DNA from 4 places in the Kitasatospora sp. NPDC088779 genome. Region 1 is predicted to be linked to each of the others. Evidence: riboswitches for the same ligand, from Rfam matches in the RefSeq annotation. Region 1 holds a riboswitch; each other region holds the start of a gene.
What was found. A riboswitch is a leader RNA that binds a small molecule or an ion and turns the genes downstream of it on or off. The one in region 1 is predicted to bind cyclic di-AMP.
Positions count from the first base shown of each region.

Region 1 (3,199 bases):
GGCCTCCGACCTGCTCGCCTGGGCGGCGGAAGAGGACCGCGCCCCGGTGGCCGAAGCGCCGCTGCGCGCGGTGCTGGCCCTGCTGGAGCTGGGCGAGGGCAGGATGCACGACGGCTGGCCCGAACTGACCTCGAACGCGGTGGAGCACCTGCTGTACGAGCGGCTCTACCTGTACGTCCAACCCGAACCGGAGGCGGACCCGCTGGCGTACGGCGCCGCCGTCCGGCTGCTGACCGACCACCAGCGGGCCGCCAAGCGGCTCAACGCCAAGCGCCAGGAGCGGCTGCACGCCGAGGCCGAGTGGCAGGGCGAGGTCGCGGCCGGGCTGCTGCGCCGCGCCGACCTGGTGACCTGGCCCCGGCTGTACGCGCTGCTGCTGCACGCGTACGGGGCGGACGTCGCGGATCCGGAGGCGGTGCGGGAGTGGCTGACCGGCTTCCGGGAGCTGGCGCAGGAGGAGCGGCTGGCCGTGTTCGCCGCACTGGCGCAGACCGGCTGGCTGGACGAGGTGGACGAGCAGGGCTGGAGCCCGACCCGGGTGATCTCGGTCGGCATGGCCACCGACGGCGCGCGCCGGCTGCTGGAGCAGGGCCTGATGCGGCGCAGCTACCGCAACCTGGCCGAGCTGACCGCGCTGGGCCAGCCGATGCCGGACGAACTGGCCGGGGACTTCGGAGCGTTCGAGGAGGCGGCGGTGGAAGCCGCGCTCGACCTGTACGGGGAGTGGACGGTGCCCGGGCTGCCACGACTGCTGGTGGAGGAGTTCCCGGACCTCGCGCCGGAGCCGGGGCAGGAGGAGATCGACGCGTACCTGGCCGGGCTGGCGCAGGAGGAGTTCGACGCCCGCCTGGAGGGGCTGGCGGGGCCGGCGCAGGAGGAGTTCGACGCGCACCCGGCGGAGCCGGCAGACCCGGCGCAGGAGTGACGCGGCGAAGCCCCGGCCGCGGTGCCTTCTGGTTCCGGCGGCCGGGGCTTCGCGGGTGCGTCAGGGGTTGAGGCCGCGCTGCTGGTTCCGGCGGCCGGGGCTTCGCGGGTGCGTCAGGGGTTGACGCCGCGCTGCTGGAACCAGGTCTCCGGGTCGACGGGGGCGCCGCCACCGGGGCGGACCTCCACGTGCAGGTGCGCGCCGGTGACGTTGCCGGTGGCGCCGACCTTGCCGATCTGCTGGCCGGAGCCGACCTTGCCGGAGCCCTTGATGATCGAGGAGAGGTGGCAGTACCAGATCTCGGTGCCGTCGGGCAGGGTCTCGACGATCCGGTAGCCGTACGAGCCGGACCAGCCGGCCGAGGTGATGGTGCCCTGGCCGACCGCGTAGACGGGGGTCCCGGTGTCGGCGGCGAAGTCCAGGCCGGTGTGCAGGTGGGCCCAGTAGCGGGCGCTCTGGCCGTAGTGGGCGGTGAGGTGGTAGTCGCGCACCGGCAGGGTGAGGGCGGCGGCCTTGGCCCGCTCGGCTTCCTCGGCGGCCCGCTTGGCCTCGGCCTCCTTGGCGGCGGCCTTGGCCTCCGCCTCCTTCGCGGCCTGGACGCGGGCGTCCTCCTCGGCGGCGGTGCGCTGGCTGTCGGCCTGCAGCTGGATGCGGGCGGCGAGCGCGAGGCCGGGGTCGGCGGAGAGGGCGACCGGGGTCTCGTCCGGGGTCTCGATGGCGGGGGCGGCGGCCGGGGTGGCGGAGGCGAAGCCGGTGGCGCCCAGGGTGGCGGCGACGGCGGTGACGCCGAGCAGCGGGGAGGCCCCACGGACCTGACGCGGCATCCGGTGCCGGTTGGTCTCGGCCTCCGGGCCCGCGTACTCGGGGCCGTCCGGGCCGGGGTGGTCGAGGAGCCGGGTACCTGCTGCGAGGCCGGCCGGGTGTGCCGGAGTGTGCGTCGACGCCACGGAGGCGCGCTCCTTTCCTTCCTTCGCGCCTACCGGGTTAGCTGACGGGTTCGGAGCAGGAAGGTCTCCTACGGCCGGGCCGGAGCCCCGCCGATTCACCCCAAGGAACGTGGTTCCCCGGCTCCCTGACCTGCCCGGAGGCCGGTCGGCGGGATTAGGCGACGGCGCACGGTGCCGTCTGGGTACGGCGTTGACGACCGCGCTGCGTTATCAAACGTTAATCCTAGGAGGCCCTGATTCCAAGCCGTTCGCCCGGGACGACCGGAGACGGGCGGGGCACTCCGGGGCACGACGGGCGTTTTGTTCCCCTTGGACACCCCTGCACCCCCTTGAGCACCGTTGACGCCACCTCACGTGATCGGACGTCAACGAACGACCCTTCATCCGCGCACCCCCCGCCGGCCTCCCCCGCTCCGCAGGGCGCGAGGGCTTGACGGCTAAGGCTATTAGCCTTAGCTTTATGGCTATCGGCGGCAGCACCGAAGCCCCGCACCGGCAACCCTCCGGAGGCCCACCATGAACGCCACCAGCGCCCCCACCACCCAGTACCTCGACGTCACCGGCGGCCGCCTCGCCTACGACGACACCCGACAGGGCGACGGCGCCCCCGTCGTGCTGCTCCCCGGAATGCTCGACACCCGCGCCGCCTACCGGCACCTCCGCCCGCTGCTGGCCGCCGCCGGCCGCCGGGTCATCACCATGGACCTGCGCGGCTTCGGGGAATCCTCGATCATCTGGGACGACTACTCCCCCGCCGCCATCGCCACCGACGTCCTCGCCCTGCTCGACCACCTCGGCATCGACCGCGCCGTCCTGGTCGGCAACTCCTACACCGGCGCGACGGTCGTCAAGGCCGCCGGCGACGCCCCCGAGCGGGTCGCCGGCATCGCCCTGATCGACGCCTTCATCGAGAACCCCCCGCCCGGCGCCCTCATGCGCGGCGCCCTCCGCGTCATGGGCTTCCTGACCGTCCACTCGCCCGCCTTCTGGGGCCTCTACCACCGCAAGCTGGCCTACCCGGGCGCCAGGCCCGCCGACTTCGACCCGTACGTGGCCGGACTCGTCGCCGCCATGCGCACCCCCGGCCGCAAGACCGCCACCCGCGGACACGTCAGCGGGGACTCCGCGCCCGTCGGCTGGACCGCGGCCGTGCGCTGCCCCTCGCTCGTCATCATGGGCAGCAAGGACCCCGACTTCCCCGAGCCGGAAGCCGTCGCCGACCGGCAGGCCATCGCGCTCAACGCGCGGAAGGTCATGATCGACGGATCCGGGCACTACCCGATGGCCGACAACCCGCAGGCCACCGCCGACGCCCTGCTGCCCTTCC
Region 1 is NZ_JBFBHW010000006.1:250,676-253,874, reverse strand. It holds gene AB0P03_RS08080 (hypothetical protein) at 1-925, shown strand, start outside; gene AB0P03_RS08075 (M23 family metallopeptidase) at 1,039-1,872, opposite strand; cyclic di-AMP (ydaO/yuaA leader) riboswitch at 1,885-2,043, opposite strand; gene AB0P03_RS08070 (alpha/beta hydrolase) at 2,389-3,199, shown strand, end outside.

Region 2 (3,199 bases), on a different contig from region 1:
GCGGAGTCCGGTGGCAGACGTTAGCGAGTCCGGGCAACCGAGTCCAAACCCCTGCCAACCCGAATATTTGACCCGCAATCGGACATCAGTCCGATGCGCCGGAAAAGCCGCAGGCCCGGCCTTCCGTGGTGGAAGGCCGGGCCTGGGAGGGCCTGAGCGGGGATCAGACCCGCACGATGGAGGTCAGCGGCATGTTGCCGACGGCCTCGTAGCGGACCGACGCGCCCGGCTTGGGCGCGTGCAGCACCTGGCCGTTGCCCGCGTAGATGCCGACGTGGTGGGCGTCCCCGTAGAAGATCAGCAGGTCGCCGGGCTGGGCCTGGGAGAGGTCGGTGCCGATCCGGGTACCGGCGTGGGCCTGCTCCTGCGAGGTGCGCGGCAGCGAGACGTCGACCTGGTTGAACGCCCAGACCATCAGGCCCGAGCAGTCGAAGGAGCCGGGGCCGGAGGCGCCGTAGACGTACGGGCTGCCGATCTTGGAGGCGGCGATGGACAGCGCCGCGGCGCCGCGCGAGCTGCCGGCGCTCGGCTTGGTGACCGGCGCGGCGGGGGCCTGCGACGCGCTCAGGTCGGTGCGGCTGTTGTCGCGGGAGGAGCGGTCGGCGGCCTGCTGGGCCGCCGCCTGCTGCTGGGCGGCCTTCGCGGCGGCGTCGGCCTTCGCCTTGGCCTCGGCGGCGGCCTTCTCCTCGGCCGCGCGGATCGCCTGGCGCTCCTGCTCGGACAGGGTGTTGAAGAGGTCCTGCGCGGCCTTGAGCTTGCCCTGGACCTCGTCCTTGGCGCTCTTCAGCTGCTGGGTGGTGGTCTCCATCTCGGCGAGCTTGCCCTGGGCCTCGGAGCGCACCTGGTCGAGCTTGCGCTGCTCGTCCTGGAGCTGCTTGAGCTGGCCCTTCTGGGTGCCACCGGCCTGGTTCAGCGTGTCGGCCTGGCTCAGGAAGGTGTCCGGGCTGGCGGAGAACATCAGCTGGACGGTCTGGGATATGCCGCCGTTGCGGTACTGCTCGCCGGCGATCTCGGCCAGGCCGCCCTGGAGGTCGGTCACCTGCCCCTGCTGCCGCGCCACCTGGTCCTGCAGGTCGGTGACCTGCTTCTGCAGCTGCTGCTGCTTCTCCTGGGCGGCGTTGAGCTTCTCGGTCGCGACCTCGGCCTGCTCGTTGAGCTGGTCGACCTGCTCCTTGACCTGGTCCTTGGTCGGCTGCGGGTCGGCGTGGGCGCCGGACTGCGCGGACAGCGCGACGGCCGCCGCGGCGAAGCCGGTCAGGATCGAGACCCGGGTGCGACTGGCGGGCTTGGGACGACGATGGGACGCCACGAAGGCGGACTCCTTCTTCCTACGCCGTCTACCGGGTGAGCTGACGGGTTCGGGCCGGAAGCGTGCCCTACGACGCCTCACGGCCGTTCCACCGGCCGACCTGGCGCCGATTCACCCCGGAGGAACGTGGTTCCCCGGCTCCGTTCGACAGCACCCCCGACTGCTGGGCTCCCCGTCGGGCAGGCACTGGGCCCGCCCCGCTGCGTCACGAACTCGACGGAAACCACCGCCGTCACCCTGGCTGGGCGATCGGGAGTGCGGTGGTTCGGGGCACGACCCTAGTAACTGAACCGTGATCCGTTCAAATCCTTGTCAGAAAAAAGACGGAAGAAGACCAAAGTTCTTTTGTGAATATGACACATAGTGATCACCGCCGTACGCAAAGCTGATCACTCTTCACCGGGGACTCGCGCTGCGGACAAAACCCGAACGCCACCCCCGGTCGGAGGGTGGCGTGGATCACAGGCCCGGACGGGGCCCTTCGGGCGTGTCGGGCCGTCAGACCCGGCGGATCGTGTTGATCGGCATCGCGTCGACCTTCATCACCTTCACCACGTCGCCGGTGTGCGGCGCGTGCACCACCATGCCGTTGCCGATGTACATCCCGACGTGGTGCCGGTCGGCGCCGTAGATGACCAGGTCGCCCGGCTGGGCCTGGTCCAGCGAGACCTTGGTGCCGACGTTGCCCTGCTCCTGCGAGGTGCGCGGCAGCGAGACGCCGGCCTGGCCGTACGCCCAGACCATCAGGCCCGAGCAGTCGAAGGTGGTCGAGCCGGTGGCGCCCCACACGTACGGCGAGCCCTGCTTGCTCATCGCCTTGGCCACGGCCACGCCCGCGTAGCCGCCGGCCTGCGGGAGGCTGCCGAGGTCGGCACGGTCGCTGCCGCGCGAGGCGCGGTCGTCCTGCTGCTGCTGGGCCCGCAGCGCGGCGCGGTCGGAGGCGCTGAGCGAGTTCAGCAGGTCCTGCGCGGCCTTCAGCTTCTGGTTGACGTCCGTCTTGGCCTGGTTCAGGTCCTTGGTGGTGGAGTCGAGCGAGGCCAGGACGGCGGCGGCCTCGGACTTCTCCTGGTCCAGCCGGCGCTGCTGGTCCAGCAGTCCCTTGAGCGCCTCCGACTCGCTGGCGCTGGCCTGCTGGGCGCTGGACGCCTTCTCCAGGTAGCCCGACGGGTCCGAGGAGAGCATCAGCTGGACGGACGGGTCGATGCCGCCGGTGCGGTACTGCTCGCCCGCCACGCCGGCCAGGCCGGTCTGGAGCTGGGTCATCTCGTCCTGGCTGCGGGCCACCTTGTCCTGCAGCTGGTCGGACTGCTTGCGGAGCTGGTCGGCCCGCTCCTTGGCGCCGTTGTACTTCTCCGCCGCCTGCTCCTGATCCTGCTGGAGCTGGTCGATCTGCGCCTTGACGTCGGTCTTGCTCGGCTGGGGCGCGGCGTGCGCGGCGACCTGCGCGGAGAGGGCGACCGCGGTCGCCGCGGCAGCGGTGAGCACGGAGACCCGGGCGCGGCTCGGCTGCTTGGGACGGCGGTGGGAGGCCAAGGGAATTGCTCCTTCTTCCATCGGCCTCACCCGATCAGGTGAGAATCCGGAAAATAGGTTTGACGCCACACCCTAGGGAAGATCCACGGGTTTTGCCACTCCCCCGAAGGCGTGAACTCCACTTCCCCCGCAGGCTTCACTGGATGTGCACACCGCCGCAAACCGGGCGCTGACCAGGCCTCATCCCGCCGCGGCAGCCGTCAGGGCCGCGCCAGCCGGTTCAGCAGCAGAACGGAAGCCACGGGGCGCGCGCCGGCCTTCCGCACGCCCTCCGCGACCTCCCGGTCGGTGGACACCACCACCACCGGACGACCCTGCGGCTCGGCCCGCACCAGACGGCGGATCAGCTCGTCCGCG
Region 2 is NZ_JBFBHW010000011.1:119,828-123,026, forward strand. It holds gene AB0P03_RS13055 (NlpC/P60 family protein) at 164-1,309, opposite strand; cyclic di-AMP (ydaO/yuaA leader) riboswitch at 1,320-1,469, opposite strand; gene AB0P03_RS13060 (NlpC/P60 family protein) at 1,808-2,842, opposite strand; gene AB0P03_RS13065 (NYN domain-containing protein) at 3,043-3,199, opposite strand, start outside.
Region 2: another riboswitch for cyclic di-AMP. It lies ahead of AB0P03_RS13055 (NlpC/P60 family protein); the one in region 1 lies ahead of AB0P03_RS08075 (M23 family metallopeptidase).

Region 3 (3,199 bases), on a different contig from region 1:
CGAGTCCCGCTCGGTCGTCGAGGAGCTGCTGTCGATCGTCCGCAGCGAGCAGGGCGACATCCAGACCGCCGTCGGCTACCTCCCGGGCGAAGCCGCCCAGGGCGCCGACAGCGACGACCGCACCGTCGCCGAACTGCTGGCCATGGCCGCCGAGGCCGGCCTGCCCGCGCCGGTCCTGGTGCCGCTGGTACCCGGCCCGCACGGATTCCTGACCGAACTCCACGCCCTCGCCGCCGAGTACGGAGCCCCCGTCACCGACGTGCTCGGCCCGCACCCGCTGCTCGCCGAGGCCGTGCACGTGCGCCTGTCCGAGGCCGGCCTGGCGCGTGCCGACCGGGCCCGGCTGTTCGCCATCGCGACCGCCGCGGACGGCGTCGTGCTGACCACCGTCGGCGGCGAGGAGGCCGCTGCCGCTGCCGGCATCACCGGTGTCCTGCTGGCGGCCCGGCTGGCCGTCCCGGTCGTGCCCGCCGCGCTCGACGTGCCGGGCTCGGTCGCCGCGGCCGTCAACCACCTCAAGGAGACCGGCTCCCAGCGCCCGGCGCTGGCCCCGCTGGTGATCGGGCCGGAGGCCGACTCCGAGCTGCTCGCCACGGCCGCCGAGGAGACCGGCTGCCCGTCCGCGGCGCCGCTGGGCGCCTACCCGACGGTCGGCCAGCTGATCGCCTCCACCTACCTGGCCGCGCTGCCGGCGCCCTCCCCCGAGGCCCTGGCGCGGGCCGAGGCCGAGGCGGCGGAGGCCGCCGAGGGCACCCACGCCGACCACTCCGGCCGGGGTGGTCGCGCCGCTCACGCCGCTCACGCCGCCGCCGAGGAGTCGGCCGGCCAGTAGTAGCGGTCACCGTACGTGTGAAGGGCCCGGAACGGCTACGTTCCGGGCCCTTCCCGCTTGTCCCGTAAGGGAGTTAAAGGACGAATGGGTGTGATGTCCGTTCTATCCGTATTTGTTCACCATCGCTCGACGCATCCCCCGATGACCACAGTGCGGACACGCCGCCCTCCCGACGGGCGGGCCCCCGGGCGACCCGACCCACCGTCACCTGCCTCCTGAAGCGCAGACAGTTGCGCGCACCCTTCGCGGGGTTGCCGGAAATCGGTCATTTCCGATCGCGACAAGCGAGGGGAACGACCGTTCTCGCCAAACCGTGATGCGCGTCACAGGTGTTTGCAGTTTGAACTTAAGTCTGCTTAACGTGCTCCCCGTTCGTGGCCACACGAACCCAGTTCATCCGCGACGCCGAGTCCTGCCGTCGGATGTCCTGGCAGCGCGAAAACGCACCACGGCAGGAGCGGGGGACCCACAGGTAAGTCGCCCCGGACCGTTCCCCGGAACGATCCAGGGCTAGGGGTGAAGCCGCGCCCACAGCGCGGCCGGGCAACTCCAGCCCGAATCCGACAGCTCACCTCGCAGGCGTGGGAGAGGACTGCGTCTTCATGCTGCCCACCAACGGCACCCGTCTGTCCAGTCGTACCCGACGCGTGATCGCCGCCGTCGGCGTCGCGGGCGTCGGCCTCACCATCCCCTGCCTCACCTCCGGCACGGCCTCCGCCGCCTCCGTCGCCACCTGGGACAAGGTCGCCCAGTGCGAGAGCACCGGCAACTGGAGCATCAACACCGGCAACGGCTTCTACGGCGGACTGCAGTTCACCTCCAGCACCTGGGCCGCCTTCGGCGGCACCGCCTACGCCCCCCAGGCCAACCAGGCCACCAAGGACCAGCAGATCGCCGTCGCCGAGAAGGTCCTCGCCTCGCAGGGCCCCGGCGCCTGGCCGGTGTGCTCGGTCCAGGCCGGCCTGACCAAGGGCGGCACCCCGGCCGCCGTCGACACCTCGGCCGGCTCGACCACCGGCTCGGCTGCCGGTTCGACCGCCACCAAGCCCGCCGCGAAGCCGGCCGCCCCGGCCGCCAAGCCCGCGCAGACCCAGACCCCGGCCCCGGCCGCGAAGCCCGCCAAGCCGGCCGCACCGGCCCAGGACCAGGCGCAGGCCCCCGCCGACTCCACCAACGGCACCTCGGCCCAGAAGGGCCAGAGCCAGGCCCGGAACAGCGCCCAGCCCCAGGCCGACGACTACACCGTCGCCTCCGGCGACTGGCTGTCCTCGATCGCCGACAAGCACAACCTCCAGGGCGGCTGGCAGCGGCTGTACGAACTCAACCGCGGCACCCTGACCGAGGGCCCGGACTCCATCTACCCGGGCCAGCGCCTCTCGTTCAAGGACGGCGGCCAGGCCCAGCAGTCGGCTCAGGCCGACCGGTCCGGCTCCGGCTCGTCGGCCACGTCCGGCTCGGACTTCACCTGGTTCGACCGCTCGCAGAAGTCCGGCCAGACCTCCAACGGCGCTGTCGCGAGCGCCAAGCCGGCCGCCCAGCCCCAGGCCCCGGCCACCAAGCCGGCCTCCAAGCCGGCCGCCCAGGCTCAGACCCCGGCTCAGACCCCGGCCGCCACCGGCAGCATGGCCGCCGCGGTCTCCTTCGCCCAGTCGAAGGTCGGCCAGGCGTACGTCTACGGCGGTACCGGCAACGGCGGCTGGGACTGCTCCGGCCTGACCCAGGCCGCGCTGCGCGCCGCGGGCGTCTCCGTCCCGCGCGTCGCCGCCGACCAGGCCGCCGCCAGCACCCGCGTCTCGCTGGACAGCCTGCAGGCGGGCGACCTGCTGTTCTGGTCCAACAACGGCCAGAACTCCGGCGTCTACCACGTCGCGATCTACATCGGCGGCGGCCAGTACGTCGAGGCCGCCAACCCGAGCTCGGGCGTGCGCCTGCAGACCGTCGCCAATTGGGCGCCGGACTTCGCCGGCCGGGTCTGAGCACGACCGACGGGTGACAGCCGACAACTGACGGCTGACCCGGCACCCGGGCGGCACACAACGGGCCCCGGAGAGCAACTGCTCTCCGGGGCCCGTCCGTTGACCGTCCTCAGCGCGCGCAGGCCCCCGTGGACCCGCGCATGACCAGCTCCGGCTGGAACATGAACTCCCCGCGCTGGACCGCGTTTCCGCCGACCTCCTCCAGCAGCGCGTCCACCGCCGCGGTCGCCATCGCCTCGACCGGCTGGCGGATCGTGGTCAGCGGCGGCTCGGTGAAGGCGATCAGCGGCGAGTCGTCGAAGCCGACCACCGAGACGTCGTGCGGCACCGACAGCCCACGCTGCCGCACCGCCCGGATCGCCCCGAGCGCCATCATGTCGCTGCCGCAGAC
Region 3 is NZ_JBFBHW010000036.1:14,520-17,718, forward strand. It holds gene AB0P03_RS28255 (hypothetical protein) at 1-832, shown strand, start outside; cyclic di-AMP (ydaO/yuaA leader) riboswitch at 1,267-1,427, shown strand; gene AB0P03_RS28260 (transglycosylase family protein) at 1,414-2,808, shown strand; gene AB0P03_RS28265 (LacI family DNA-binding transcriptional regulator) at 2,918-3,199, opposite strand, start outside.
Region 3: another riboswitch for cyclic di-AMP. It lies ahead of AB0P03_RS28260 (transglycosylase family protein); the one in region 1 lies ahead of AB0P03_RS08075 (M23 family metallopeptidase).

Region 4 (3,199 bases), on a different contig from region 1:
GATGAAGGCCGCGCCGAGCAGCAGGCCGATCGCGCCGGTGAGCCAGACCGCGGGGGACAGGCCCTCCCCGGCGGCGGTCAGCGCGTAGGTGATCGCGCCGAGGGCGAGCGCGGCGAGCAGCGCGCCGGGGACGTCGAAGCGGCCGACGGCGCTCTCGTTCCGGCTCTCGGGGACGAACCGGGAGGTGACCGCGACCACGGCGGCCGCGAGCGGAAGGTTCAGCAGGAAGATCCACCGCCAGCCGGGGCCGTCCACCAGCCAGCCGCCGAGGAAGGGGCCGACCGCGGCCGACACCCCGCCGAGGCCCGACCACAGGCCGACCGCCGCCGAGCGGTCGTCCGGGTGGAAGACGGCTTGCAGCATGGCGAGCGAACCGGGGGTGAGCAGCGCCCCGCCGATGCCCTGGACGGCGCGGGCGGCGATCAGCACGTGGATGGTGGGGGCGGCGGCGCAGGCCGCGGAGGCGGCGGCGAACCAGAGCACGCCGATCAGGAAGACCCGGCGCCGGCCGTACCGGTCGCCGAGCGCGCCGCCGAGCAGGATCAGTCCGGCCAGGGTGAGCAGGTAGGCGTTGAGCGTCCACTGCAGGGACGCGAGGGAGGCGCCGAGATCGGTGCCGATGCGGGGCAGCGCGACGTTCACCACGGTGCCGTCGAGCATCGCCATGCTGGAGCCGAGCACCGTCGCGAGGAGGACCCAGCGTCCCCGCGAGGTGCCCAGGCGCAGTGTTCCTGCTTCGGAGGTGGCCACGGGCCGATCCTGCGCCCGTGGGGCGTACGTGACAAGGGTCACCGGGGGGTGTGTCGGTGGGTGCGCGGTGCGTGAGCGGGCGGGTGCGCAGCGGTGGCGGAATCGGCGCAGCGTCGTGGATCAGTGGCGCCGGGTGAATGGATTGTGCACGTACGGTGCAGCCGATCATTCGGAGGGTCACCGCAGCTCGGGGGGTTGTTGCCGGTTCAAGTGATCGACATTGCTTCACCCGAACGGATGGGTTTTAGTTCAGCGACCGCCCGGCCAGTCCGGACGGATCCACCGGGTGGAACGCCGAATCCTGCCGCTGCCCGGTGGCTCGCACCGAACTCTGTACGGCAGGAGCGGGGGACCCACAGGTAAGTCGCCGGACCGGAAACGGCACGCTTTCGCGTACCCGGATCCAGGGCCGGCTAGGGGTGAAGCCGCATGTGCGGCCGGGCAACTCCAGCCCGAACCCGACAGCTCACCTCGCAGGCGTCGGAGAGGAAAATTCCATGCCTGCACAGGCTCGTCGTATCGCCCTGCCCCGCGCCGCCCGCATCGGGATCGCCACCGCCGTCACCGGTGTCTCCTTCGCCCTGCCGCTCGTCACCGCGATGAGCGCCCAGGCCCACCCCGCGCCGGCCGCCGCGGTCACCGCCGCCCCGGCCGCCGCTCCCGCCGACCAGGCCCAGGCCTCGTCGCAGGAGAGCTACCGCGTCGTCAGCGGCGACACCCTGTCCCGGATCGCCGACGCCCAGCACGTCGACGGCGGCTGGCAGGCGCTGTACGACCACAACCGTGAGGTCGTCGGCGGCAACCCGGACCTGATCTTCCCCGGTCAGCGGCTCGTGATCGCCGGCCAGGCCGCCCCGGCCAAGCCCGCTGCCCCGGCGAAGCCCGCCCAGCCGTCCGCCCAGGACGCCGCGCCGGCCACCACCGCCAAGCCGCAGGCCCAGCCGGAGGTCCGGACCGAGGCGGCCAAGCCGTCCGCCCAGCTCCAGGCCCAGCTGCAGACCGCCGCGCCGTCCGCCGTGGTCACCGCCGTGCCGGTCGCCGCCGCTTCGGCCTTCGTCGCCCCGCTGGCCGGCCCGAAGCTGGGCACCGCGTACGGCGTGGCAGGCTCGATGTGGGCCTCCGGCCACCACACCGGCCAGGACTTTGTCGCCTCCACCGGCACCCCGCTGCGCGCCGTCGGCAACGGTGTCGTGGTGAAGGCCGGCAACGGCGGCGCCTACGGCAACGAGGTCGAGATCAAGCTCGCCGACGGCCACTACGCCGAGTACGCGCACCTCTCCTCGATCGGTGTGAAGATCGGTCAGGCCGTCAAGGCCGGACAGCAGATCGGCCTCTCCGGCGCGACCGGCAACGTGACCGGCCCGCACCTGCACTTCGAGATCCGCAACGGCTCGGAGTACGGCTCGGACATCAACCCGGTCGCCTACCTGCGGGCCCACGGCGTCGCGCTCTGACCCGTACCGGATGTGCCGGATGAGGAACCACCGCTGCTACGGGGCGAATCGACCGCCCGGGATGGTCATGTCGGGTGACCGCTCGACCGGGTGATCGCCGCAGCAGTGGACATGGGCGCGGGACACGCCCAGGCCGGCCCGGCTCGCGAGACTTCTCTCGCGAGCCGGGTCGGCCGCTGTCGTTTCCGGGCCTTGGTGGGTGTGTCCGGGGAGAGTTGACGATACGTCAGTGTGCTTCGGCGGGCCGGTTCAGAGCCGGTGGGCGGGCAGCCCGTGCTGGGCGGCGGTCAGCAGCTCGTGCATCCGCTGCCCGAAGTCCTCGGTGTCGGCGGCCGGTTCGGGGAAGACCAGGCGGACGTCGCGGTGGCCGTGCGGGTGGTCCAGGCGCAGGACCAGGCCGTGGCGGTCCAGGGCGAGCGGGCGGACCTCCGGGTGCTGGGCGAGCAGGTCCGGGTCGAGCAGCCGGGTGAGGACGGCGAGGGCGTCGGCGTGGTCGTCGGCGAGGTGGGTGAGCATGGCGGCCTCGTAGCGGGCCAGCGGGTCGGGCGTGGCGAGGGCGAGGTCGCCGGCGGTGAGCGCGCCGGTGCCGTACGGGGTGGCGAGGACGGCGTGGGCGACGTCCACGCGCAGGTGGACGCTGAGGCCGTCGTCGGCGAGGTGGGCCAGGTGCAGTCGGCCGGCCAGGGTGAGGCGGGCGCGGATCCGGTCGCGGACGGCGACGGGGGAGATGTCGGTGACGTCCAGGACGACGGCGAGTCCGTCGGTGGCGCGGGCGGCGGCGGTGGCGAGCGGGTCGCCCAGTGGGGCGCGCAGGCGCAGCCGGGAGCCGTGGACGGAGACCGGGGAGTCGAGGTCGTGGTGTTCGCCGAAGGCGCGGACGGTGAGCGAGGAGGTCGCGCTGAGCAGGCTCTGGACGCGCTCGGCGGTGGTGGGTTCGGGCACCTCGGCGTCGCCGGCGGGCAGGCTCATGACGGACCTCCAGTTAGTTAGGTGAG
Region 4 is NZ_JBFBHW010000042.1:40,031-43,229, reverse strand. It holds gene AB0P03_RS30560 (MFS transporter) at 1-750, opposite strand, end outside; cyclic di-AMP (ydaO/yuaA leader) riboswitch at 1,063-1,245, shown strand; gene AB0P03_RS30555 (LysM peptidoglycan-binding domain-containing M23 family metallopeptidase) at 1,248-2,204, shown strand; gene AB0P03_RS30550 (DUF2470 domain-containing protein) at 2,454-3,173, opposite strand.
Region 4: another riboswitch for cyclic di-AMP. It lies ahead of AB0P03_RS30555 (LysM peptidoglycan-binding domain-containing M23 family metallopeptidase); the one in region 1 lies ahead of AB0P03_RS08075 (M23 family metallopeptidase).